One region of the Paenibacillus sepulcri genome, then DNA from elsewhere that is predicted to be linked to it. Evidence: riboswitches for the same ligand, from Rfam matches in the RefSeq annotation. Region 1 holds a riboswitch; each other region holds the start of a gene.
What was found. A riboswitch is a leader RNA that binds a small molecule or an ion and turns the genes downstream of it on or off. The one in region 1 is predicted to bind ZMP and ZTP.

Region 1 (5,912 bases):
CCCCGACGGCAGCGTCCTGCTGCATCCGGACGAGAAGCTGGTCGGCCATCCTTACCCGGACAGCAGCATGCTTCAGGAAATCGTGAACAAGCGGAGCAGCGTGTTCGCCTTGCAGGAGGAAGGCACCTCCTATGTCGTATTTAACCAGCATATGAAATCCACGGGCTGGAATATTGTCGCAATGGTCAAGGATGAGACGATCGTGGAGAAAACCAAGGCCATCAAAGCATCCTTGCAGATTTTGATCCTTGTGATCCTGATTCTCGGCCTGCTCGCCTTAATCGGCTTCGAGCTGGCGATCATCCGGCCGATCCTGGAGCTGAAGAAAGAGACGCACCGTCTCAAGCACGGAGACTTCTCGGCCCAGGTCGAGGTGCGTTCACGCGATGAGATCGGCGAGCTCGGCAGGCAGTTCAACAATATGGTCACCACGATTAAAGATCTCATCGACAAGAAATATAAGCTGGAGATCCGGCAGAAGGAATCCGATCTGCGGATCCTGCAGAGCCAGATGGATCCGCATTTTCTGTACAACACGCTCGATACGATCCGCTGGACGGCGCGTCTGGAGCAGGCGCCTGAGACCAGCCAATTGATCGAGACCTTGTCCCGGTTTTTCCGGATGGGCATGGACAGCGGGAAGCATCATACGACGCTCGCCGGCGAAATGGAATTTGTCCGGGCCTATCTGAATTTGCAGCAGAAGCGGATGGGCAGCAAGCTGCGGTTCTCCCTCTTTATGGAAGCATCCTTAGAGGACGCGGTGGTGCTCAAGAAGGTTATTCAACCGCTGGTGGAGAATAGCATCAAGCACGGCTTCAAACGGCAGGCCGGAAAAATCGACGTTCGCGCCTATCAGGACGGAGCGGATTTGATTATCGACGTGACCGATTCAGGGATCGGATTTTCCAAGGAAAAAAGACTTCTGATTCACCGGGCTCTGGAGGAGAGGACCGGCGATAAAAGCGTGCTGGATCACGCCATCAGCAACATTCATGAACGGATCCAGCTTGTGAACGGCAGCGGCTACGGAGTTGAGCTTCCCATGGAGCAGTCCATTACGGGAGCATGCGTAAGGTTAAGAATACCTCTTTGGATGAACGAAAAGGAGGAGGAAGCATGACCATTCGAATGCTAATCGTTGATGATGAACCGATCATTTGCCAAGGCTTGAGACAGACCATTCCTTGGGATTCGATCGGCGCGGAAGTGGCGGGCGAAGCCTATGACGGCGTAGAGGCCCTGCAATTCGTATCGGGGCAGCCTGTCGATCTTGTGCTCACGGATATTAACATGGATGGAATGGATGGACTTGAATTAGCCAAGGAGCTGAAGGAAAGATGGCCGCAGATCCGCATCATTATCGTCAGCGGCTATGATGATTTTGAGTATGCGCGCCGCGCCCTGCGTCTTGGGATCGAGGATTATTTGCTGAAGCCCGTCAACATTGAGGAGCTGATGGCGATGGTCCAGAGAATCGGCATGGAAATCTCGCTTGATGCGGAGCTGGAAAAAAAGCGCGAGCGCGAAAGCTGGTTAAAGTGGATGATCCAGCTTGTTCAAGGAGGAGCCGCTATACGGAAGGACGCCGATACGCCGCCATCGGCCGCATACGGCCAGTCGTCCTACCGGTTTATCGCCAGCCAGCTGGAGGATTATGCGGAATGGACCAGCCATTCGTCGGAGGAGTCGCAGCAATCCGCCCGGATCGGTTGGGAAAGTACCGTTCATGCGGCGCTGAAACCCTTCGATCAGGAAGTCATCTCCTTCTTCCATCATCCGAACCTGCTGCTTTCGCTGTGCATCGGCTCCCGCCAGGTGAGCCAGCTGGATTTGTCTGCCGCCTTATCGGCAGCGCAGAACATGGCACCGCCGGTCCCCCGCCTTTATTTTGGCGTGTCGCCGGCTTTTTCCCAATTGGACGAGGCATATGCCCGCAGTACAGAGGCCACCACGGCCCTGCAGCTTGCTGCAATTCCGGAGGGCCGCTCCATTCAGTTTCATGATGAAGAGCAAATTTCCGGGCGGAGCCCTCTGCCGTTCTCTCCGTTCGAGCTGGAGAAGCAGCTGGTCCACGTGCTCTTTCATGGAGGCTATGAGGAACTGGATGACATCATCGGGAGCATCATGCAGCAGTTTCGCGAGAGGGGCTATCTGCTGAAGGAAGTATTGCAGGCCTTCAAGGAATTGAGCATTATCCTGCAGCGCAGACTGCATACGAACGGCATGGATTTGTCGGAGCGCACCGATCCGTTCAATTCGGGCGAAATCGATCTGTTGACGCACAACTCCTACCGCGCCATGGAATCGCTGCTCCGCAAAGAGCTTTGGTCCCTGCATGCGATGATTCATTCCTCCCTGGCCAACAAGAACCACTGGATTGCCGAACGCGTCAACAAGCATATTGATTCCAGCTACCATACGGATTTGAAGGCCTCTGAGCTGGCCGCCCTGCTCAAAATAACGCCGAATTATTTCAGCATCCTGTTCAAACAAAATTTCGGCAAAGGGTTCGCGGAGTATCTGAATGAGGTGCGCATCGAACGGGCCAAAGCAAGTCTGGTCGGAACCGACGAGCGGGTATTCGAGATCGCCGAGAAAGTCGGCTACAAGGAGTACAAATACTTCTGCTCGATCTTCAAATCGCATACCGGAATCACGCCGACGCAGTACCGGAAGCTTGCCAAAACAGGTTCGTCAGCGGGAAAGGATTGAGCGCACTACATGTCACACCCATCATTGACCAACATACGTTCCCTGGGCTTCATAAAAGCGTTCAACTTTTTCATCTACGGGGCTATTTCCGTCTACAGCACTTTTTTTCCGCTTTATTTGAAGGAAGCCGGCATGTCCAACTTTACGGTTGGCCTGCTGCTCGCCGGAGGCCCGTTCATCTCCCTCCTCTCCAACCCCTTCTGGGGATATTGGAGCGACCGGCTGGAGAATGCCAGGCGCGTTCTGCTCATGCTGCTGATCGGCAATGCCGTGGTCATGCAGATCGTCTTTTCTCTGAACGCGGGCTATCTTATCTTTACGTTCATGCTGCTCTATTTTTTCTTCCAGAGCCCGTTGTTCTCGCAAAGCAACAGCCTCAATCTCGATGTGGCCGACAAGACAGGCCTTAAGTTCGGCAGCTTCCGTCTGTGGGGTTCCCTCGGGTGGGCCGTTATGGCGGTGGCGACAGGACCGGTCATCGAGCGACTGGGCATTCATCAGCTGTGGATCGTGTACGGGGTGATGATGCTTATCTCCATCGCCCTGGCCTTGAAGCTGCCCCGCGGAGGCAAAACGGGCAGCCGAAAAGGGGCCCCGGTCGGTTATGGTCAAATATGGGCCAACAAACCGTTTATCATGTTCCTTGTCATCGGCGTTCTCATTTCGATTCCAAACTCCATGAACAACACATTTGTTTCGATCTATATCTCCGATCTGGGAGGCAAAAACTCTCTGATCGGCTGGTCCGCTTTTCTGTCATCCATCTTCGAGATTCCGGTTTACCTGCTGTTCGACCGGTATTTGCGCAAAAGTCAACGAACGATGATTTTCTGTCTGGCCGTTGTCAGTCTGCTTTACGCGCTGCGCTGGTTTCTGATGTCGGTGGCGGAAACCCCTTATCAGATCATCTTCATTCAGGCCCTGCACTGTCTTACTTTTGCAGGTTATTATTATGTAGGCACGCAATTGACCGCCCTGCTCGTTCCGAAGGAATACCGGGCCTCGGGTCAAGCGGTATACGCCCTCAGCTGGGGAGGGCTGTCCGGGATCGTAGCGGGCGTCACCGGAGGCTGGATATTCCAGAATCTTGGCGCGCATGCGATGTACCGGATCAGCGCCGGGACGGCTTTGCTGGGCGTGGCGGGTTTTGCTCTCATGTACATGTTCATCATGAAGGCCAGCCGCAAGAACCTGGAGGCTCAGGGCTATAGCAGTGAAGGATGAAGGCTGAAGGCTAAAAAAACCAGGCGGAGATTTATCTCCTTTTATCTCCTTGAACTTTCCAGCAGAAGAATGTAAGATTATAACATTAGCATGAAACGGTGCGTTACTGGCGTAAACATGGATAACCATGAGGGAGCGCACCGACAAACAGCCGTACGCCTGGGCAAAGTACTTGATTCTCTTCAGATCGGGTGCTTTTTTTTGTTTTATACCAGACAAACGAAAGGCCGGTGTACGGGAATGAAGATGGCATTTATTTTATTTGACGGAATGACGACGCTGGATTTTAGCGGTTTTTACGAAGCTGTAACCTGGTTGGGCATTTTGGGAGTCAAAGAAGCAGTGTCATGGGATTTTTGTTCGACGAAGGCGGAAATCACGGATGATCGGGGTTTAACCATAAAAATCCCGCATGTCTATCCGGATCTCTCCGGATATGATCTGATTTTTATCCCCGGCGGATTTTCTACAAGGCAGCTTAGGCATGACCCCGATTTTGTCTCCTGGGTGAAAACTGCCTGCGATGTGGAGATTAAGGCGTCGGTTTGCACTGGCGCCCTGCTGCTTGGGGCGGCTGGTTTCTTGACTGATAAACGGGCTACGACGAACCCTTCTGCATATGACCTGCTTGCCCCTTATTGCTCAGAGGTCGTAAAGTCCCGCGTTGTCAGGGACGGCAATGTGTTCACGGGCGGCGGCGTCTCCGCATCTCTTGACCTTGGCTTGTTCCTCGTCGAATCATTAAGCACTCCGGAGGTCGCCCGGCAGGTTCAGGAAAAAATGGATTATCCCTATTATCGCCCCGGCCGGATGAGTAAATAGCAGACGGAATAGCCGGAATAGCCGCAGCGGCCATTGCTTTTGACCGCAAAATGCGGGAATATATCAGATATGCCCCCTGTTGGCAGCGTCTTCACGGCGGGCAGGATCTAACAGGAAAGCAATCATTTTACCTAGGGAGGAAATTAACTTGCTGTACGAACTGCGTATCTATTCCGTTCATGCCGGGAAGATGGAAGCTATGAATGCCCGTTTCGCCAACCACACCATTGGAATTTTCAAACGCCTTGGAATGAAGGTTTATGACTTCTGGGTCGATCAGGAAGGACACTCCAAGCTGTATTACATCATGGAATACAACGATATGGACGAGCGGAACCGCCAGTGGGATGTATTCGGCCAGGATCCGGAATGGCTGGAAGTGAAACAGAAGTCGGAAGCGGACGGGCCGATTGTCGAACAAGTGGAAAAAATCTTCATGCAGCGTGCGGGATATTTCCAGCGCTAAGCGGGGATGTTCCCTTGAACAACAAGAGAAACTGTGCATTTCTGCATGTGTATCAGGCCTTCGTGAAGCTGTTTCCCCTCCATCTGCCGCTCGCGTCTGGCGCACTTAAAAACAGCCTGTTGAGAAGGTTCCCAACAGGCTGTTTAGTTGCATTATTTTCCATTAAAAGCAGTTTGAGTCTGGAAGGGAGTCAGCGAAATTCCATCCGTATTAAATATAGAGCCGTCATCAGCCACATAGTTTAATTCGCTCGTATCTGTGCTAAAGAGCTTGAACTGTCCTGTTGAATCCTCGTAGAGCTCTTCCTTTACCGGGAGGCCGGTATCCTGATCGAGAAACTCAATGAGCTGCATATTGGCCTGCGTCGTGTCACTGATATAGGACTGATAGCTTTGCATAACCTTATTCAGGATTTTCCCGTCCGGTGCTTGCTCGGAGCCGACGGATGTCCAACTGCTGTCCTTGTAAAAGTCCTTTAGGGCACTAAAATCCAGGTTGCCTAGATCGTATTTTTTAAATATATCCGGGTTGTCGGCCCTCTTGATTATTTTCCCGTTCACCGGATTCCCGCTCAGATCCCTTTGAACAATAATCAGATCGTTGCCGCCGTTGACATAGTAGGTGCTCTGATAGCTCAGCAGCTGATGATCTGCCGAATATTCCTTGGTATCCGACCTGTTATCCT
Region 2 (5,912 bases), 300 kb from region 1:
GAGCTCATGCGTCCGGTTCACCTGTTCTATCAGCTGATGTGCAAGGAATGGGGGCAGATCGCCTACCAGTTTGTCTACAAGTTTCTCCCGATTTACACGCTGTACCTCTTCGTCCTTCCGCTTCATGTCCCTTCATCCCTGCTTACATTCATCTGGACCGCTGTCGCTTTGATGCTCGCCGCCTATATTTCCATCTGCATCAATTTCCTGATTGGAGCCCTGGCGCTCTGGACGACCGAATCACGCTGGCTGTACTGGGTCAATTATGCCTTCAGTATGCTGCTGTCCGGATTTCTCATTCCCATTGAGTGGCTGCCGGGCTGGCTCGAGCTGATCAGCCGGGCTTCGTTCTACCCGTTCCTGCATTATGTGCCGACCCGGATTTATCTGGGCATGGACGGTCCCGGCCCGCTGCTCGGCTCTCTTGGCTGGGGCGCAGGGCTCACCGGCATCTGCCTGATGATTGCCCGGACTATGCGGCGCAAAGTGGAGGTGCAGGGCGGATGAAATGGCTTCGCATGTACCATCTGCTGGTAGTCGCCAGCCTTCGCAGCCGAATGCAGTACAAATTCAATTTCTGGTTCTCTTCCCTGATGGCTGCCCTGATCAATGTCGTGGAATTCGCCATGCTGGCTATTATTCTGCTGAAATTCGGCCATATTAAAGGCTGGTCACTGGCAGAAGCCGGCTATCTGTATGCCATCCTGACTCTGTCCAAAGCGATATACCGGACGGTAGCCTCTGATGTGCATCATCTGGAAAAATATTTGCTCAGCGGCGACCTGGACAGTCTGCTGCTGCGGCCGGTCCCCGTGCTGCTCGGACTGATGTCGTTCAATGTATCCTTCCGGATCGGGGAGATCATTCAAGGCGCCGCCGTGCTTGCTGTCAGCATGCAGGCTTTATTTGCCGCCGGGCAAATCTCCTGGGCCTCTATCCCGCTGACGCTGCTGGTTATCCTCTCAGGCGCTTTGCTATTATTCGGAATCGGACTGCTTACGGCTACAGCCGGCTTCTGGATTACGAGGATTGAAGAGCTGCAGAATATTACGGAGGACGCAGCGCGGACAGCCGTCCAGTATCCGGTTTCGATTTATCCCAAGTGGATGGAGGTCATGCTGCTCAGCGTTATTCCGGTCGCATTCGCCAATTATGTCCCCTCATTGTATATTCTGCGCGGGGAAGGCGGAGTCTGGCTGCTGTTGTCCGCATTCGCGGCGGCTGTACTGGTGTTTGCCGCAGGACTGTTTATGTGGCGGGTCGGTTTATCCCGTTATCAGAGTACAGGCAGCTAAACAAGCATCTCTATTCGTATATTCTCAAATAGGAGGACCAGCGCTCATATGATAACGGTCGAGCACTTATCCAAGGAATTCAAATCAGCCGTCCCCAAGGAGGGGCGGTTCAGCGGGCTGCGCACCATGTTCTCAAGGGATTATAAGGTAAAGGAAGCCGTCCGTGATATCAGCTTTACGATTAATCAGGGGGAATTCGTCGGGTATATCGGGCCTAACGGAGCGGGAAAATCAACAACGATCAAGATGCTATCCGGCATTCTTCATCCGTCAGCGGGCGAAGTGCGGATTGCCGGCATGAGCCCCCACCGCGAGCGGCGCACCGTCGCGCGCAGACTTGGCGTGCTGTTCGGTCAACGGACACAGTTGTGGTGGGACTTGCCGGTGCGGGATTCCTTCGACATTTTGGCCGCCATGTACGGTGTGCCCGATGAAGTGAAATCGCGGCGCCTTGGCGAGCTGAGCGAACTGCTGGCTCTTGCCCCGTTCATGGAGACGCCAGTGCGCAAGCTGTCACTCGGACAAAGAATGCGCGCCGACATCGCGGCGGCGCTGCTCCACGATCCGGACATTCTGTTTCTCGATGAACCGACCATTGGACTTGATGTGATCGCCAAACGAAGCATCCGTGAATTTTTGCATTCCATCAACCGCGAGCTGGGCAAGACGATCCTGCTCACGACTCATGATATGGACGATATTGAACAGCTGTGCAGCCGCGTCATTGTGATCAATGACGGCCGTCTCGGATTTGACGGGACAACCGACGGGCTGAGGCGGAGGATCGGCTTGCCGACCATCATTCGGGTAACCTATCTCAGCATGGCTTCTCCATTGATAGACGGCCAGTTTAATCCGGCCGACTGGCCGGGAAGCGCCGCTGAGGAACCGCAGGACCGCCGTTGGCCTCTGCGGCTTACGGGCAGCGACGGTCATACGCTTACCGTGGAGTGCAACCGCGATCAGCTCAGCGCCATGGAGGCGCTGCGGATGCTGGAGCAGCTGGGCGAGATCGAAGATGTTCATATGGAGGAGCCCGACTTTGAAGAAATCGTTCACCGGGTCTACTAAGACCTGATTGTGTTAAAGACCTGATCAGGATAAATCAGGTCTTTATTTACAAACGCCCCACTCCATGCGCGCAGCCCGTCAGAGTCAGTTGGTATTGGCCAGTCCGTTGGCATTAGCCAGCTAGTTGGCGCTGGCCAATCAGTTGTATCGGCCAGTCCGTACGCCACTTGGAGTATGGGCCTAAGTTTATCTTGTCTCAAATGAAAAGGAGCAGCTTACAATCGGGATCTGACTGCCGTCAGGATCTCTGCCTTCAGCTTGGCACCCGCAAGCTCAAACGCTTCGCCCTGTTCACGAATGCGCGCTGCGGCAGCCAGATCTTGAATGGAGCTCAAATTAATTTCCACTGTGAGCCAAGCCGATTGGATCGCCGCTTCGAGCATCAGGGCGGCGATTCCCCAATCGGAGATGACATTGCGGTTCACTTTCATAACCGCATCATGCAGCAGCAGCAGCAGCTCATGGCACAGCACCATTAAGCCTAATGGCACCTCGGCCGCGCGGACAGCAGCTCCGCTGAGGGCCTTTTTGCGCAGCTCCCGCTCTTCTTCAGTTGTCCTTGGCAGAGCCAGAACGCGCATAAATTCCCCGAAGCTCTCTATATCCTCCAGCATGACCGCCTCGCATGCCGATACAGCCCCTGCCATTTGTCCGGTGATGAAACTCATATCCACCTGCACATCTTCATACTTGTTTCCTGTCGTCAGCCGGGTGACCATCGAGCCCATGGATGCGCCAAGCGCTGCGGCGAGGGCAGCCACGCTTCCTCCTCCTGGAGTAGGAGAAGCGGAGCCCGCTTTCTCCAAAAAAGCATGGATCGATTGCTTCCATGAATCGCTCATATCTGCAGCCTCCCCGCATCCTGCTGCAGCTTTAATGCATGCAGGACATTCTCGAATAATATCGTCGTGGTCAATGTGCCCACACCCCCAGGGACCGGTGAAGAAGCCGCTACATGATCGGCCGTTTCCGGAGCGGCATCACCGGCAATTCCACTGCCATCTTGATTGACATTGATGCCTGCGTCAATGAGAGTCAGCCCGGTATGAACCATCTCCGGGGTAATCAGGTTCAATCGGCCCGCAGCCGTGACCAGCACGTCCGCAGCCTTGATCATTCGAGCCAGATCAGCCGTACGGGAATGGCACACGGTCACAGTTGCGTTCAGGTGCAGCAGCATTTGCATCAGAGGCCGGCCTACCGTCTCTCCCCTGCCGACAACGACAACATGCTTGCCGCTTAGCGGGATTCCCGCAGCCTCAATCAATCGGATGCAGGACTGCGGGGTAGCCGGCCGCAGACCGGGTTCATTCATCATGCAGGCAAGCTTATTGGCCGGGGTAATACCGTCAATATCCTTCAGCGGATCCAGCGCAGCCGCAAGCCGGCTGGAATCCAATCCCGCTGGCAGCGGAAGCTCGATCAGAATGCCATGAATGCTGTCATCCCCATTCAACCGCTGAATCTCCCGGAGCAATTCAGCCTCCGTGACGTTCTGCTCGAAAGTCAGAAGCTCGAAGCCAATCCCCAGCTTCCCGGCAAGCCGCCCCTTGGCGTTGGCATAGGCTGCCGAGGCCGGGTCTCCATTTACCATCAGGACCGCAATTGCCGGTGCAATCCCTACTTCTTTCCATTCCTGAACCTGTGTCTTGATGAGCCCGCCTGCCTCATCAGCGAGCGGTTTTGCCTTCAACAGCTTGGCCATGATCGAATGCCTCCCTCATGCAATAGGTAAACAAAAAAAAGCATCTGAAAGGACCCGTGCTCTTAAGCACATCTTCCTTCAAATACTTTGCCCAGGCGTACGGCTATGACAGAGCGGCAGCTGCACCCCAATTAACTGATAGCGGAGGTCAGCATGGATACGCTCATTCAGTCGCTTGCTTCCTCGTGGTTAATCCACGCTGCGCCAGTTGCACGCGACCCTTATTCCAATGCTGTCATTATAGCAGAAACAAGGTCCAGAAGAAACGGCTATTGACGTCCTCTGGAGGATATATTGGCATTCCCCCGCCTGTAACGGAATACAGCCGCTTGACAACGTCGTCGAATTGATTTATCTTTAAATTAAGATATTTAATATAAAGGAAATTGAGGTGAGCAGCGTGAGTCAACCTCCGGATACTTCTTTACAGCTATTCGTTACTTTATCACGGGCGAATCAATGGGTTAGCGCGCATATACAGCAGGATATTCGCAAATACGGGTTGAACCCCACTGAATTTGGTGTGCTGGAGCTGCTGTATCATAAGGGAGAGCAGCCTCTGCAGCAGATTGGCGAGAAAATATTGATGACAAGCGGCAATATAACCTACGTCATCGACAAGCTGACGGCCAAAGGATTAGCGCGGCGCAAGGCATGTCCTACGGACAGGAGAGTAATTTTCGCAGAGCTTACGGAGCAGGGGACCGAGCTGCTTGAGCGGATTTTTCCAGAGCATACCGTGGCGATTCAGAAGGCGGTAGCCGGTCTCACGGCTGAAGAGCAGACACAGGCCATTCAACTGCTTAAGAAGCTGGGCCTTGCAGCCCAGGCAAGCTTCATCTAGTTAGCTGCTTGCATTCAGAGCTTCAATGAAGAAGAGCGGCTGCGCACGCGGAACCGTCTTCAGATATTCGAGGGGGATGAGCGTGTTCACCGCTTGTCACTTGTCTAAAAATCCGTTGCAGACTGTTTCCGCCTGATACGCGGTATGATAACCGGCTTTTTGAGACGATTCAATTGTCATATTGAGGCTATACCCTATTTATATAAAAACCACTAATGGAGGTCATTTCTATGCAAACCTTAATATACGGTCCAACATTACAAGGCAGAGGCGCATTTGACGGCGGCAAAATTACAGAGCAGAAACCAATCGGCTTTACCGGGGACGGCTCGGTGCTGCGCAGACTCGGCCCTTTGTTCTACTGGGCATGGGCGCATTCGGCCGAAGGCGGGCACATTCCGCTGCATCCCCATCAAGCCTTTGAAATTATGACCTATGTAGTCAACGGCCAAGCCCAGCATGGCGATACTCTGGGCACCAAAAGCACTGTAGGTCCCGGCGGCGTCCAAATCATGCAGACCGGCTCCGGCGTCAGCCACCAGGAACGTTTTGTAGGCCCGGATATGGAAGCTTTCCAGATCTGGTTCGAGCCAAGCCTGGAGACGGCCTACAAAGCCGCGCCAACCTATAATCAGTATGATCATGAGGCTTTTCCGATTGTGGAGACGGGCGGCGTTATCAGAAAAACCGTCATCGGCGAAGGATCGCCCATCTCCATCGTTGCCGATGCCCGGATGTGGGATGTTACCGTACCGGCCGGACAATCCTACCGCCATCAGGTCCCTGCCGAACGTACTTTATCGGCGCTTGCGATTCGGGGCGGAGGCAGCTGGTCCTATGCAGAGGATGCAGCAAAAAACACGGACTTCCAGCACAAGGATTATGTCGTAGTGCGTGCTGATGAGGAGCTGAACGTCCTCATAACGGCAAGTGAGGGCACCGAGCCGCTGCGGCTCATTCTGATTGAGGTTCCGACGATCGTAGACTATCCGCTGCA
Region 3 (5,912 bases), 400 kb from region 1:
AAGATACAGGCTATGCCTCAGCTGCTTGGAGCCACGTTTCGTGATGCGATTGGTGGTGGCGGTAAACTTCCCTGACGAAAAGACACTAGGGTCTACACCTGCAAAGGCAACTACTTTCTTGGCGTGATTAAACCGGTTGATCTCCCCGATTTCAGACAAAACCGTTGCCGCGATGTTGCTGCCGATCCCGGGTATTGACTGGATAATTCTAAATTCCTCAACTTCTTTAGCGAGAGCATCGATCTTCTTTTCAAGGTGGGACAGATGCTCTTGGTATTGAAGGAGGAGGTTGATGTATAACCCAATGCTAACGAGATGGCTGCTGTAGGCTGTCTCCTGGAAAGGGTTATTCACCGCTGCTTTTAGAATGGTCTTGGCCTTTTCGCTAGCCCAGTTCTCGGAGCGTCTAGGGCAAAGACACGCGATTCTGTCCGTGAGTTTCGTTAATCCGGCCCCAAGAATCATTTTGGATGTTGGAAACTCCCTTAGGACAGATAAGGAAACAGTGGAGTACAAGTCCCCGAAAATCCCTCTATAATCGGGGAAGACTTGGTCTAATACGGCCTGAAAGTGAAGCTTAGCCTGAACATACATATGGGTAATGGATTCGTGCTGACGTGTCAGGTGACGAAGGTTGAGCAGCCCAATACCTCTTTGTTTTTGGGTTTCAAACTCCTCTTTGTAATAAAGCTCGCACAGTTGGTAGGCATCCACAGCATCAGTTTTCACCTTGCGAAGACTGGATTTCTTCGCTTGATGAGAAATAAGCGGATTGATCACAAGGTACAAGAACTCGTTTGACTCGAGAAACTGTACGACAGCTTGATGATAATGCCCCGTTGATTCCAATATGAAAACAGGGGTAGAGCCCGTTTTATTACGGACATCTTGGATGGTGCCCAGCAAATCTTTAAACCCTTCAAGCGTATGGAGGAACCGAAAGCTCCTGCCATAGGGTTGCCCTTTACTTAAAAATGCTTGTCCTTCACTTTGCCCTTTTGAAATATCCAGGCCAATTACTGGATTCATGATATTCTCCTTTCAGAAGTGGAATGGCCGGTAACCCCTATACGGCTTGCAGTTCCACAGCATCGCTTGTTATGCGAGATCCAAGTCTCAACCAGCCTAAACATGGTTTCCACAAGTAGGGGGCGAACAGTTTTAGCGACGGGATTTCCTCCCACGGATACGATCGTTCTGCCCCGGCTACCGATACATACACCGAGTAAAGCAAAGTGGTCAACCAGTAAAAACTGGCTGATCTCATAATACGACGGGTACGATAGTTCAACGCATTTTGGAGCAGTCTGCCAGTGGCAGCTGCTCCATTTTTCATTACGCAAACGGGCAGAATTGTTTAATTTACCATCCTTCGTTAAATTAAATTTGTATTCGGTCAGGCCAGAACTGTGCACATTAGCAATCCATGAGAAACCGGACATGCTGTTGGATGATAAAATGTAGACATAGAGGAGGCTGCATATGGAACGTGTAATCTTGATGATGAATGTGCGAGAAAACCAGGGAGGAGAGTCAGTCGCATGGCAAAGATCGTTTTCGCATTGAACCAGTCTCTGGACGGATTCGTCGACCACGACCACACGGCATTTCAGCCCGACCCCGTGCTATTCCGTCATTTCATCGACGACGTGCGCGGCCTGGCGGGCAGCCTGTACGGGCGCCGCATGTACGAGACCATGCGGTATTGGGACGGAGACCATTTTGAATGGGATGCGCCGGAACGGGAATACGCAGCGGCGTGGCAAAGCAAACCGAAGTGGGTGGTGTCGAGGACGTTAAAGTCCGTCGGTCCGAACGCTTCTCTGATCGAGGGCGACCTCGCAGCGGCCATACGTGGGCTGAAGGCTCAGCATGAAGGGGAGATTGAAGTTGCCGGGCCGGAGTTGGCCCACAGTCTAACGGAGCTCGGTCTCGTTGATGAGTATCGACTCTATCTCCATCCAGTCGTGCTGGGTCACGGCAAGCCGTTCTTCGCCGGTCCGAGGCCGCAGCTGCGCCTTGTGGCAAGCGATCGAATTGGCGAGAAGGTGATCAGGTTGACCTACGTTCCAGCTTAGTTGTGCGTTTGACCCAGCGGCCTAAAGGGCACGTTACTTTAATAGGGATTCTCCGGCTGTAGCGGCAGTCAGAGGATCCCTTATTCTTTAAAATTTGTTCAGTTATGCGAAATGACATAGTTATTTATGGAATTGACGATTGACCTAACTGGGTACGATAGTTGAACACCAAAAGGGCTGTCATGTGACAGCCCCTCGCTCATAACTGGCAGTAGACTTGGTAGCCGTTGGTGTTGGTTAAGCCATTATCATAATTGATTTTAATAGCAGTAATTGCTAATATAGGAAGTAATTTAGAACTTATATGTGACTGGCGAAGCATGGGGACCCATGAGGAAGCATATAAGTTGGAGTCGTACGCCTGGGCAGAGGTAAGGGGAATTTCCCCTTACCTCTTTATGTTTACTCGAGAGGAGCAAGGGCAGTGAAAACAGTTCAACACGATTTGTTTGATAAGCCTTATCCCGGAAGAACGCTTATCGTAGGAATGACTCCTTCCAGGTCGCATTATGTACAGGTGTATTGGATTATGGGGAGAAGCGTAAACAGCCGAAACCGCGGTTTTGAAATAGATGGATGGAGCGTAAAGAACAAAGCATTTGATCCCGCCCAAATGGAAGATCCATCACTTATTATTTATTATCCTATTCGACATTGGGAGAACGTGCACATTGTCTCGAATGGTGATTGGATCGTCTACACTTAGTTGGACAGAAAAAATAAGGGCTTGTAGAATGAACCTATCATTATGAAGGAGCGGATCTCTACAATGCCAAAACAAGAACGACGTACCTTTACTCCAGCATTCAAAAAACAACTGGTGGAGCTCTATAAAAATGGGAAGTCCAGAGCGGCGATTGTGGAGGAATATGACCTCACAGCCTCTGCTTTAGACCGCTGGATCAAACAAGATGAGACAAGCGGTTCCTTCAAGGAGAAGGACAATCGCTCGTCAGACGAGAACGAATTGATCGCTTTACGAAAAGAGAACCAGCGTCTGAAAATGGAAGTGGATATTTTAAAGCAAGCAGCGCTGATCATGGGACGAAAGTAGCTATCATCCGGAATAACCGTGATAAATACTCGGTATCAGCAATGTGCGACGTCCTGCAAATTGCAAGAAGTACGTATTACTACGACGCGAAAGAACAATTGAACGAAGACGATATAACCGAAGCGATTGTAGAGATATTCCACAATAACCGAAAAGCTTACGGTACACGAAAGATTAAGGTTAAGCTCCAGGAACGCGGAATCGTCGTTTCCAGACGTAGAATTGGAAGGATTATGAAAGAGCAAGGGCTAGTCTCGACCTACACAGTGGCTCAATATAAGCCCCATAAAACCACTCCTAATGAAGCAACAACAGAGAATGTTTTGGGCCGCGAATTCGAGCAGGAGGAAGCAAAGCGCTTCGTTGTCAGTGATCTGACTTATGTGAAGGTTCAGAACAGGTGGCATTACATCTGTGTGCTGCTCGACTTGTTCAATCGAGAGATCATTGGCCACAGTGCAGGTCCGAATAAAGACGCTGCTCTGATTTCCCGCGCCTTTGCGAGCGTCCAGGGCGATTTGCGTTATATTCAATGGTTTCATACGGACCGTGGCAGCGAGTTTAAAAATCAAAAGATAGACGAGCTTCTAGGTACCTTTGAAATCGGCCGATCTCTAAGTGCGAAAGGCTGTCCATACGACAATGCTGTAGCCGAAGCCACCTACAAAATCATGAAAACAGAGTTCGTAAACCAGATGAACTTCCAGAGCCTTCGTCACTTGGAACTGGAATTAAACGATTATGTTAATTGGTTCAACAAGCATCGCATTCATGGAACATTAGGCTATATGACGCCTATTCAGTATCGCCAAGAAGCCCTTAAAAAGGTTGTCTGATTTACTGTTGACAATCCAACCATGAGGTATAAAACCATGACAAAAAGAAATTTAGTTTTCGGAATTTTACTGATTTCGCTCATTTCATTTGGATATTCAACCTATGCATTCCAGTTTGACGATCCATGTCAACGGACGATCCTTACTGTTTTGGCCCCAAAAATTCAAGAAGAAATAAATAAATACTACAAAAACAAGCTTACAGTATCTCCAACATTTGCTCCTTATCTTGGTGGTAATCGTGTTGAATTCAAAACGTTCACTTCACATATTGATGTGAACGTAACACTGATCCCTTATGTTGGTCCACATCTTGACGTTGGCAAGGACATGATTAAATTTCAAATAGATAATAATGGAAACGTTGAAGTTATAAATTATAATCATATTGAGGACTATAAACTATTACCTAACTGGCAACACATAATTAAGTAAGAAGTTGAGCTGAAGGGTACTACGTTAGTAAAGGAGGAGCTTTTCATGCAGACACAGCTCATCTTCGTTAAAGTTACGGGCACGTTAGTGAGGAGCTTGCCATGTGGCAGCTCCTTTTTCGTTTGGCGTGCCCAGAAGCACGCATTATCTAGTTGGTGAAAGTCCAACCAAGGGAGGGACCAAGCCACCCTTGTAGCTAGGATGCTTGCGCATGGCGAAATCTGTGCGTAAAAGCGCATCGACAAAGTACTTGTCGGAGACAAGGCGAGCAACATACCAGGCCGTAACATGAAGTGAATCCTGCCGCATCGTCAAAAAGGCCTCGCGAGAGGAAAAAGGGGAAGCCGAGTCTTGCAAACGTAGACGAAGGCCAAGGAAGCTGTGCAGAACTTGGAACAACAGCGAAGGATCTCCCGGTGTAATGGGATCGGCATGGTAGGAAAGATAATGCAGTGAACTGGGGAGACCCTCCCCTGCACGAAAGTTTTTTTTTCGTAGCGAGAGACTCTATAAGTCAAAAAGACGAAGTGAGCCATCTGCAGGAAGGGAGTCCGAGGGGTGCATAGTACCGAAGAATGCAGGACAACACAACCTGCGGGAGGGAAGGCGCCCTGCTTTGTTCAAGCTTTTCAAGGAGGTACGAGTGAGTGATTGCCAAATGGCTAACGACACCTAGGGAAAAAGTTCAACAACTCCAAGAGAAGCTAGGTCATGCTGCCAAGATCAGCAAGCGTAGAAAATTTCATGCACTGTACGACAAGGTTCATCGACTGGATGTCCTTCAGGAAGCGTGGCGAAGAGTGAGGGCAAATAAGGGTGCGGCAGGCGTAGACGGTGAGACCATGGCTGATATTGCAAAGATAGGTGAAGATCAATTCGTCGCACAATGCCAAGAACAACTGTTGAAGAATAGCTACCGTCCCCAGCCCGTTCGTCGCCACTACATTCCGAAGAAAGATGGACGAAAACGTCCGCTGGGCATTCCGACGGTGAGAGACCGCGTCGTACAAATGGCAACGAAACGGATTGTCGAACCGATCTTTGAAGCCGATTTTCAGGAATGCTCGTATGGCTTTCGACCAAAGCGCGGCGCAAAACAAGCGCTCGAGCGAATCCGCAAAGCATGCAACCGTAAAGGCAATTGGGTGGTCGACGTGGACATCCAAGGCTACTTCGACAACATGAACCAAGAGAAACGGATGAAGCTGGTGGAAATGAGAATCAGCGACAGACGTATACTCAAGCTGATCCGGCAATGGCTCGGAGCAGGCGTGATGGAGGAAGGGCAAGTAAGACGGACCGACCTTGGCACGCCGCAAGGCGGCGTGATATCGCCGTTACTTGCGAACATCTACCTGAACTACTTCGATCTATTGTGGGAGAAACATGGCAAAGGAGTCGGAGAATTGACGCGGTATGCAGACGATTTCGTCGTGGTATGCAAGACAAGGAAGGACGCGCAACATGCGTTTAAGCTTATACAAACGATTATGGCGCGATTGGAACTGA
Region 4 (5,912 bases), 750 kb from region 1:
GCTCTGTGATTTCTGATTGTTCAATCGCGATACGATAAAAAAGATAATAATGACAGCGAGAACAATGATAAGGAAACCACCCATAGCTATCACCCGCTTTTCGTAGGATTAGTTCCATCATAGCATGAATAAACCATGTCTTTCTGCCGTTTTTGGTAAACATTAGGGCTGTATCAGGCCGGTGTTGTAAAAAAAGGCTGCTGCGCTGTCCTCGTGGACTTGCGCAGCAGCCTCTTCGCTTTCTTTGTTATGAAGCTTTTTTAATATTTCAAACCGGGATAAAGCGGGTATTGGGAGGTCAGGTCGCTGACCATGCCGCGCGCTTTGGCAAGCACCGCTTCATCTTTCGGGTTTTTCAAGGTCATGGCGATAATTTCTGCAATGGTCTTCATCGCTTCGACGCCCATTCCCCGTGAAGTTGCCGCAGGAGTACCGATACGCACGCCGCTTGTAATGAACGGGCTGGTCGGATCGAATGGAATGGCGTTTTTGTTGACTGTGATTTGCACGGAATCCAGTACATGCTCCGCATCCTTGCCGGTAATGTTCAGACTGCGCAGATCAATCAGCATCAGGTGATTGTCTGTTCCGCCGGATACGATATTAATGCCTTGGGCCATCAACGATTCTGACAGCGCCTTGGCGTTATCGACGACGTTTTTGCCGTAGACTTTGAATGATGGATCCAGCGCTTCGCCGAAAGCAACCGCTTTGGCAGCAATAATATGCATCAAAGGTCCGCCCTGGGAACCAGGGAATACGGCTTTATCGATCGCTTGCGCCCATGGCTGACGGCACATAATCAAGCCGCCGCGGGGTCCGCGAAGCGTTTTATGCGTCGTGGTGGTAACGAAATGGGCGTGCGGCACCGGGCTTGGATGCAGACCGGCTGCAACCAGACCGGCAATATGCGCCATATCGACGAACAGCAGTGCACCGACATCATTTGCGATTTTGCCCAGTGCTTCAAAGTCAATGATACGCGGGTAAGCCGAGGCGCCTGCTACGATCATCTTCGGACGGTGCTTGAACGCAAGCTTCCGGACTTCTTCATAATCGATGGTGAATGTATTCTCATTGACGCCGTAAGAGACGAAATTATACAAAATACCGGATGCGTTAACCGGGCTGCCGTGCGTCAAATGCCCGCCATGCGCCAGATTCATGCCAAGCACGGTATCGCCCGCATTCAGTGCTGCAAGATAAACCGCCATATTCGCCTGGGCGCCGGAATGAGGCTGTACGTTGACATGCTCTGCGCCGAAAAGCTCCTTGGCACGGTCGCGGGCAATGTTCTCGGCGATATCCACATGCTCGCAGCCGCCGTAGTAGCGTTTGCCCGGGTAGCCTTCGGCGTATTTGTTCGTCAATACGGTTCCCATGGCTTCCAGCACAGCTTCGGAGACAATGTTCTCGGATGCGATAAGCTCAATGTTGTCGCGCTGACGCTGCAGTTCAAGTCCGAGCGCTTTTACCAATTCAGGGTCTTGTTTGCGTAAATGTTCCATTGTTTTGTTTATCCTCCTTAAATGTAACGCCTTCTATAACAGTCCCTTGCATTGCGCTGACTGGCCTTTGCAGCTTATTGAGCAGCCATGGGTCAGAAACAATTCGCAAAACATGTTTATTGGCGGTTGTTAATTAACGCGGTATGTGGTCAAACGCCGAATCAACTTCTCTAGTCGCATGTGCCGCCCGGAGACTCCGGGCCACCTGGGGATGTATCCGTAAAGGCTTCAGCAGCTGAACTGCCCGGAATGCCGGCCTCTTCCTCCGTATATACAGCGCGAATGCCGCCGATCAGCTTTGGACGCGTATAAGCCATTGTCAGATGCGCTTCTCCAATGGAACGGATTGTCGGCCTGACGGGAACAGCAACACGCCGCAGATGCATGCCGATGAACGTATCGCCAATATCCAGTCCGGCATGCGCCTGCACCGACTCCGTCAGACAGGGATCGGACAGCTGCCGGTAGGCGTAGGAAGCCATCGAACCGCCGGCTTTCGGCACGGGAATGGCTCCTACAATCTCCAGGCCATACCGCTCTGCGATATCCCTCTCCATCACAAGCGCCCGGTTCAAATGCTCGCAGCACTGATAGACGGGGTGAAAGCCGATGTCACGGCGGGCCGCCTCAACGCCTTCGTAAACCGCTTTGGCTGTCTCCAGTGTGCCTGATGTGCCAATCCGCTGACCGATGATTTCGCTTGTGCTTGCGCCAATTACCAGAAGCTGTCCGCTTCGAAGCTGAGCGGCATGCGCCAGCTCACGGACAACAGCTTCAACATCACCTGCAATCGTATCCAGCTTCAGTTCCCGGTTCATCACCTGACACTCCTTCGATTCGGATCTTCCGCTTGCTGCTAAGTATGGTGCTTCCCTCTGAAAACAATCGCCGGAACGGCAGCTTGCGCCGGATGGCAAAAACGGATTCAAATAACGGTTGAGGGAGAAGACGCATTTTCTTCAAGCTTCATGACCTTGCCGATCCTGCCAACATGACGCTGCTCCTCTGAGAACGGGGTTTCCAGCCAGATTCGGACGATCTCCTGGGCAAGCCCTGGTCCGATGACGCGTTCTCCCATCGCCAGCACATTCGTATCATTATGCTCACGGGTTGCCTTGGCCGAGAAGGTATCGTGCACAAGTGCGCACCGGATGCCGGCCGTTTTATTGGCCGCAATTGACATGCCGATTCCGGTGCCGCAGACAAGAATTCCGCGTTCCGCCTTCCCGCTTTTTACTCTTTCGCAGACAGGAAGCGCATAATCAGGGTAGTCCACGGATTGCTCGCAATCGCAGCCGACATCTTCGATTTCATGACCGAGCGACCGGATGAAGGAAGCGAGCTCCTCCTTGAGGCGGTAACCGCCGTGATCGGCGCCGATGGCGATTTTCATAACATATAATCCTCCCGGTTTGACCGCCTTGGATGGCGAAAAATGTCGATGAATCATGTTACTAGTATACCTGAAATCATGCTGAAATCGCCTGGAAGACGAAAAAAGAGCATGACATGCTTTCGCACGCTGCTCTTTGCCCAGGCGACCGGCCGTATGATCTGATGCTCCACCGTGGTTTGATCCACTTTAGTCGCCAGTTACATCAGAAACCGTCTTAGTTGTTTTTATCATAACGTATTGCCTGTTGAAAATCAATCATCGAACGTCAGGGGCTGATGCGGATATTTTGTAAACGATCTTATTGGGAAGGGCCAAGCTTATCCAGCAGCTTCCTCAATGCATCCTCGATCTCGTCGGCGCTGCGCTTATACATCTCCATCGACCCGCCAAAGGGATCGGCTATGTCAAAATCGGGAATCCGCTTCTCAAGCTCAAGCAAGCGATCGCGCTCGGCACTGGTCATCTGTTGGCCAAGCGCCTGCTTCATCTGCCATTCCGTGTAAAGCCCCTCCAGCTCCGAAATATCGGCCAACACCTTCTCGTCGCAGCCGACGAATTCCTTGAGCGTGTAAGTTTTATCCACGGCTTGCGGGAAGCGCTGCAGCAAATTGCGTTTATGGCTTGTCGTCATCGTCAAAATCAGATCCGCCCAAACGACTGAACCGCCATCAAGCGCTTTGGAGCCGCCAGTACATGAAACCTCCCTTTGACGCAGCACGCCCACAGCATTCGAAGAAACAGGAAGTCCATCCACCGTGGACACACCTGCCGAGCGTACCTCCAGCTGCCTGCCCTGCTTTCTCGCAAGCTCCTTAAGAATGGCCTCCGCCATCGGGGAACGGCATGTATTGCCGGTGCAAACGAACAAAATCCGTTTCATAGCACTCACACTCCTTTTCCTCAATTTATTCAAAATAAAACAAGCAGCCCGAACGTGAACAAAATAACACCGCCCAGCGCTTCCCCGTACTCGCCCATGCTTGAACTGACCCGCCGTCCGATGAGCAGTCCAACCGTGGACATGATTCCGCCGAAGAAGCCGAACAGAAGCACCGTGACCAGCACATCCGCCGCAAACATGCCCAGTGAAATGCCTACGGAAAATGAATCAATGCTCACGCTGAGCGCAAACAGCAGCATTCCCCAAACCGTGCTGTGATCAAGAGATTCCACGGACTCACCCCGCAGGGAGCTATAAATCATGTGGCCGCCCAAGAGCAGCAGCAGCACACCGGCGGCGGATGAAGCCACATCGCCGAGCAGGGAGCTGACGTATTTACCGGTAAGCATGCCCATAAGAGGCATTATTATATGAAACAGCGCGATAACCGCACTTAATTTAAGAATGTCAACAAGCCGAATACCCTTCATTCCTATACCGACCCCGAGTGAAAAAGCGTCCATCCCAAGAGCTATCGCCATAAGTAAAAGCGTCAGCAGTTGTCCGGCATGCATACCCGCTTCGACCATTCTTTTTCCCCCTTGTCCGCATTCTTTTCCAGCATATGCGGACAAGGAGTTAAACATGACCTGTAAAAGCGGCAGCCCGGGAAGGGCGTTATACGCGGATGATCTGCTGGGCTGCCGCTTTGGCAAGCCGGTTCATCAAGGCATGCCCGATGCCGGCCTCCGGACAGGTCTCCGCCCAAATTCGGCTCACGCCGAGATCATCAAATGAACGCAGGGCGGCATATAAGCCCTGAGCCGCCCGCTCCAGATTGCCGAGGCTGCCGATGACCAATACATGATCGGCATCGAAGCGGTCGGCATGCTCATGGAACGCGAGCACACCCGTACGTTCACCTTCCGCCCGGGCATTCCGGCTCTGCTTGCCGATATAAGCGGCAACTTCGTCGATGCCGCCCTGAACCAGCTGCATGACTCCCCTGGGCGCATAATGGGCATACTTCATTCCTGGGGATCTCGGAGCGATGCCGGCTGCCGGGTGTTCATGCGCTCCCAATTCAACGGAACCCGGGGTGCGTTCCTGTCCATTATCATGAGGGGCGGCAGCTATATCATATTCGACCTGCGCCCCCGCTGCGCGCAGCGCTTCAGCTGTTATCCCGCCTGGTCGCAGAATCCGTACAATACCGCCTGCTTCAACCTCAACAACCGTCGACTCCAGTCCCACGCCGGCCGAACCTCCGTCAATAACGGCATCAATCCGTCCGTTCAGATCATCCAGAACATGCGCCGCTTCTGTTGGACTGGGGCGGCCCGAGCTGTTGGCGCTGGGCGCCGCAACCGGACACCCGGCAGCCGTGATCAACGCCAGTGCCACGGGATGCGCAGGCATCCTGACGGCAACGGTGTCCAGCCCTGCCGTGACATGCTCCGATACCGAGGCCCTCTTCAGGGGCAGAACAATCGTAAGCGGCCCCGGCCAGAAGCGGTCCATCAGAAGCTGGACCAGCTCCCCGCAGGGAGCGGTAAACGAATCAAGCTGCGCAGAGTCCGAAATATGCACAATGAGCGGATTGTCCGAAGGTCTTCCTTTGGCTTCAAAAATTCTGCTTACTGCATCTTGATCCAATGCGTTGGCTCCGAGCCCGTACACCGTTTCAGTGGGAAATGCCACCGTTCCTCCCTGACGGAGAGTACGTGCGGCTTCTCTGATGATCTTATCGTCGGGGCTTGCGGGATCGACATGATACACCTTGGTTTTGCTCGTCATTATGCAACCAATCCTTAGACGTCAATTAATCATTTTTATTTCTTCCATTATATCATACATGGCAAGTCTCACATCCTCTCCGATATCCGGAGTACTATGGAATCTTATCTGACATCTATTAGGAAGCTATCCGGAAAATCATGTAATTTCCTTTGACTTTTAACCTTTTGCGGATGTATGATAACTACGATTATTTATATATAAATTCAGATATATCAGCTTCGCATTTTTACATGCGCAATGGAGGATTACAGATGCAGACAGAAGAAGCCAAGCAGGTCCGTTTCCTGCCCATTATGATTGCCATTTTCTTCGGCAGTTTTATTTCTAC

Region 2: another riboswitch for ZMP and ZTP. It lies ahead of ACFOLF_RS23770 (bifunctional 5,10-methylenetetrahydrofolate dehydrogenase/5,10-methenyltetrahydrofolate cyclohydrolase); the one in region 1 lies ahead of ACFOLF_RS22560 (DJ-1/PfpI family protein).
Region 3: another riboswitch for ZMP and ZTP. It lies ahead of ACFOLF_RS20920 (IMP cyclohydrolase); the one in region 1 lies ahead of ACFOLF_RS22560 (DJ-1/PfpI family protein).
Region 4: another riboswitch for ZMP and ZTP. It lies ahead of rpiB (ribose 5-phosphate isomerase B); the one in region 1 lies ahead of ACFOLF_RS22560 (DJ-1/PfpI family protein).

The regions. Positions count from the first base shown of each region.
Region 1 is NZ_JBHRUP010000001.1:5,104,846-5,110,757, reverse strand. It holds gene ACFOLF_RS22575 (sensor histidine kinase) at 1-1,123, shown strand, start outside; gene ACFOLF_RS22570 (response regulator transcription factor) at 1,120-2,715, shown strand; gene ACFOLF_RS22565 (MFS transporter) at 2,725-3,939, shown strand; ZMP/ZTP riboswitch at 4,032-4,111, shown strand; gene ACFOLF_RS22560 (DJ-1/PfpI family protein) at 4,180-4,761, shown strand; gene ACFOLF_RS22555 (NIPSNAP family protein) at 4,910-5,227, shown strand; gene ACFOLF_RS22550 (hypothetical protein) at 5,380-5,912, opposite strand, start outside.
Region 2 is NZ_JBHRUP010000001.1:5,405,974-5,411,885, reverse strand. It holds gene ACFOLF_RS23790 (ABC transporter permease) at 1-507, shown strand, start outside; gene ACFOLF_RS23785 (ABC transporter permease) at 504-1,295, shown strand; gene ACFOLF_RS23780 (ABC transporter ATP-binding protein) at 1,344-2,366, shown strand; gene ACFOLF_RS23775 (cyclodeaminase/cyclohydrolase family protein) at 2,582-3,208, opposite strand; gene ACFOLF_RS23770 (bifunctional 5,10-methylenetetrahydrofolate dehydrogenase/5,10-methenyltetrahydrofolate cyclohydrolase) at 3,205-4,071, opposite strand; ZMP/ZTP riboswitch at 4,154-4,293, opposite strand; gene ACFOLF_RS23765 (MarR family winged helix-turn-helix transcriptional regulator) at 4,472-4,915, shown strand; gene ACFOLF_RS23760 (pirin family protein) at 5,146-5,912, shown strand, end outside.
Region 3 is NZ_JBHRUP010000001.1:4,701,536-4,707,447, forward strand. It holds gene ACFOLF_RS20910 (IS110 family transposase) at 1-1,029, opposite strand, end outside; gene ACFOLF_RS20915 (dihydrofolate reductase family protein) at 1,542-2,078, shown strand; ZMP/ZTP riboswitch at 2,375-2,452, shown strand; gene ACFOLF_RS20920 (IMP cyclohydrolase) at 2,503-2,784, shown strand; one part of gene ACFOLF_RS20925 (IS3 family transposase) at 2,848-3,097, shown strand; one part of gene ACFOLF_RS20925 (IS3 family transposase) at 3,097-3,968, shown strand; gene ACFOLF_RS20930 (DUF3888 domain-containing protein) at 4,005-4,403, shown strand; gene ltrA (group II intron reverse transcriptase/maturase) at 5,051-5,912, shown strand, end outside.
Region 4 is NZ_JBHRUP010000001.1:4,355,295-4,361,206, reverse strand. It holds gene ACFOLF_RS19305 (hypothetical protein) at 1-84, opposite strand, end outside; gene ACFOLF_RS19300 (serine hydroxymethyltransferase) at 261-1,508, opposite strand; gene ACFOLF_RS19295 (TIGR01440 family protein) at 1,679-2,326, opposite strand; gene rpiB (ribose 5-phosphate isomerase B) at 2,434-2,901, opposite strand; ZMP/ZTP riboswitch at 3,033-3,115, opposite strand; gene ACFOLF_RS19285 (low molecular weight protein arginine phosphatase) at 3,203-3,784, opposite strand; gene ACFOLF_RS19280 (manganese efflux pump MntP) at 3,814-4,374, opposite strand; gene ACFOLF_RS19275 (L-threonylcarbamoyladenylate synthase) at 4,463-5,581, opposite strand; gene ACFOLF_RS19270 (MDR family MFS transporter) at 5,836-5,912, shown strand, end outside.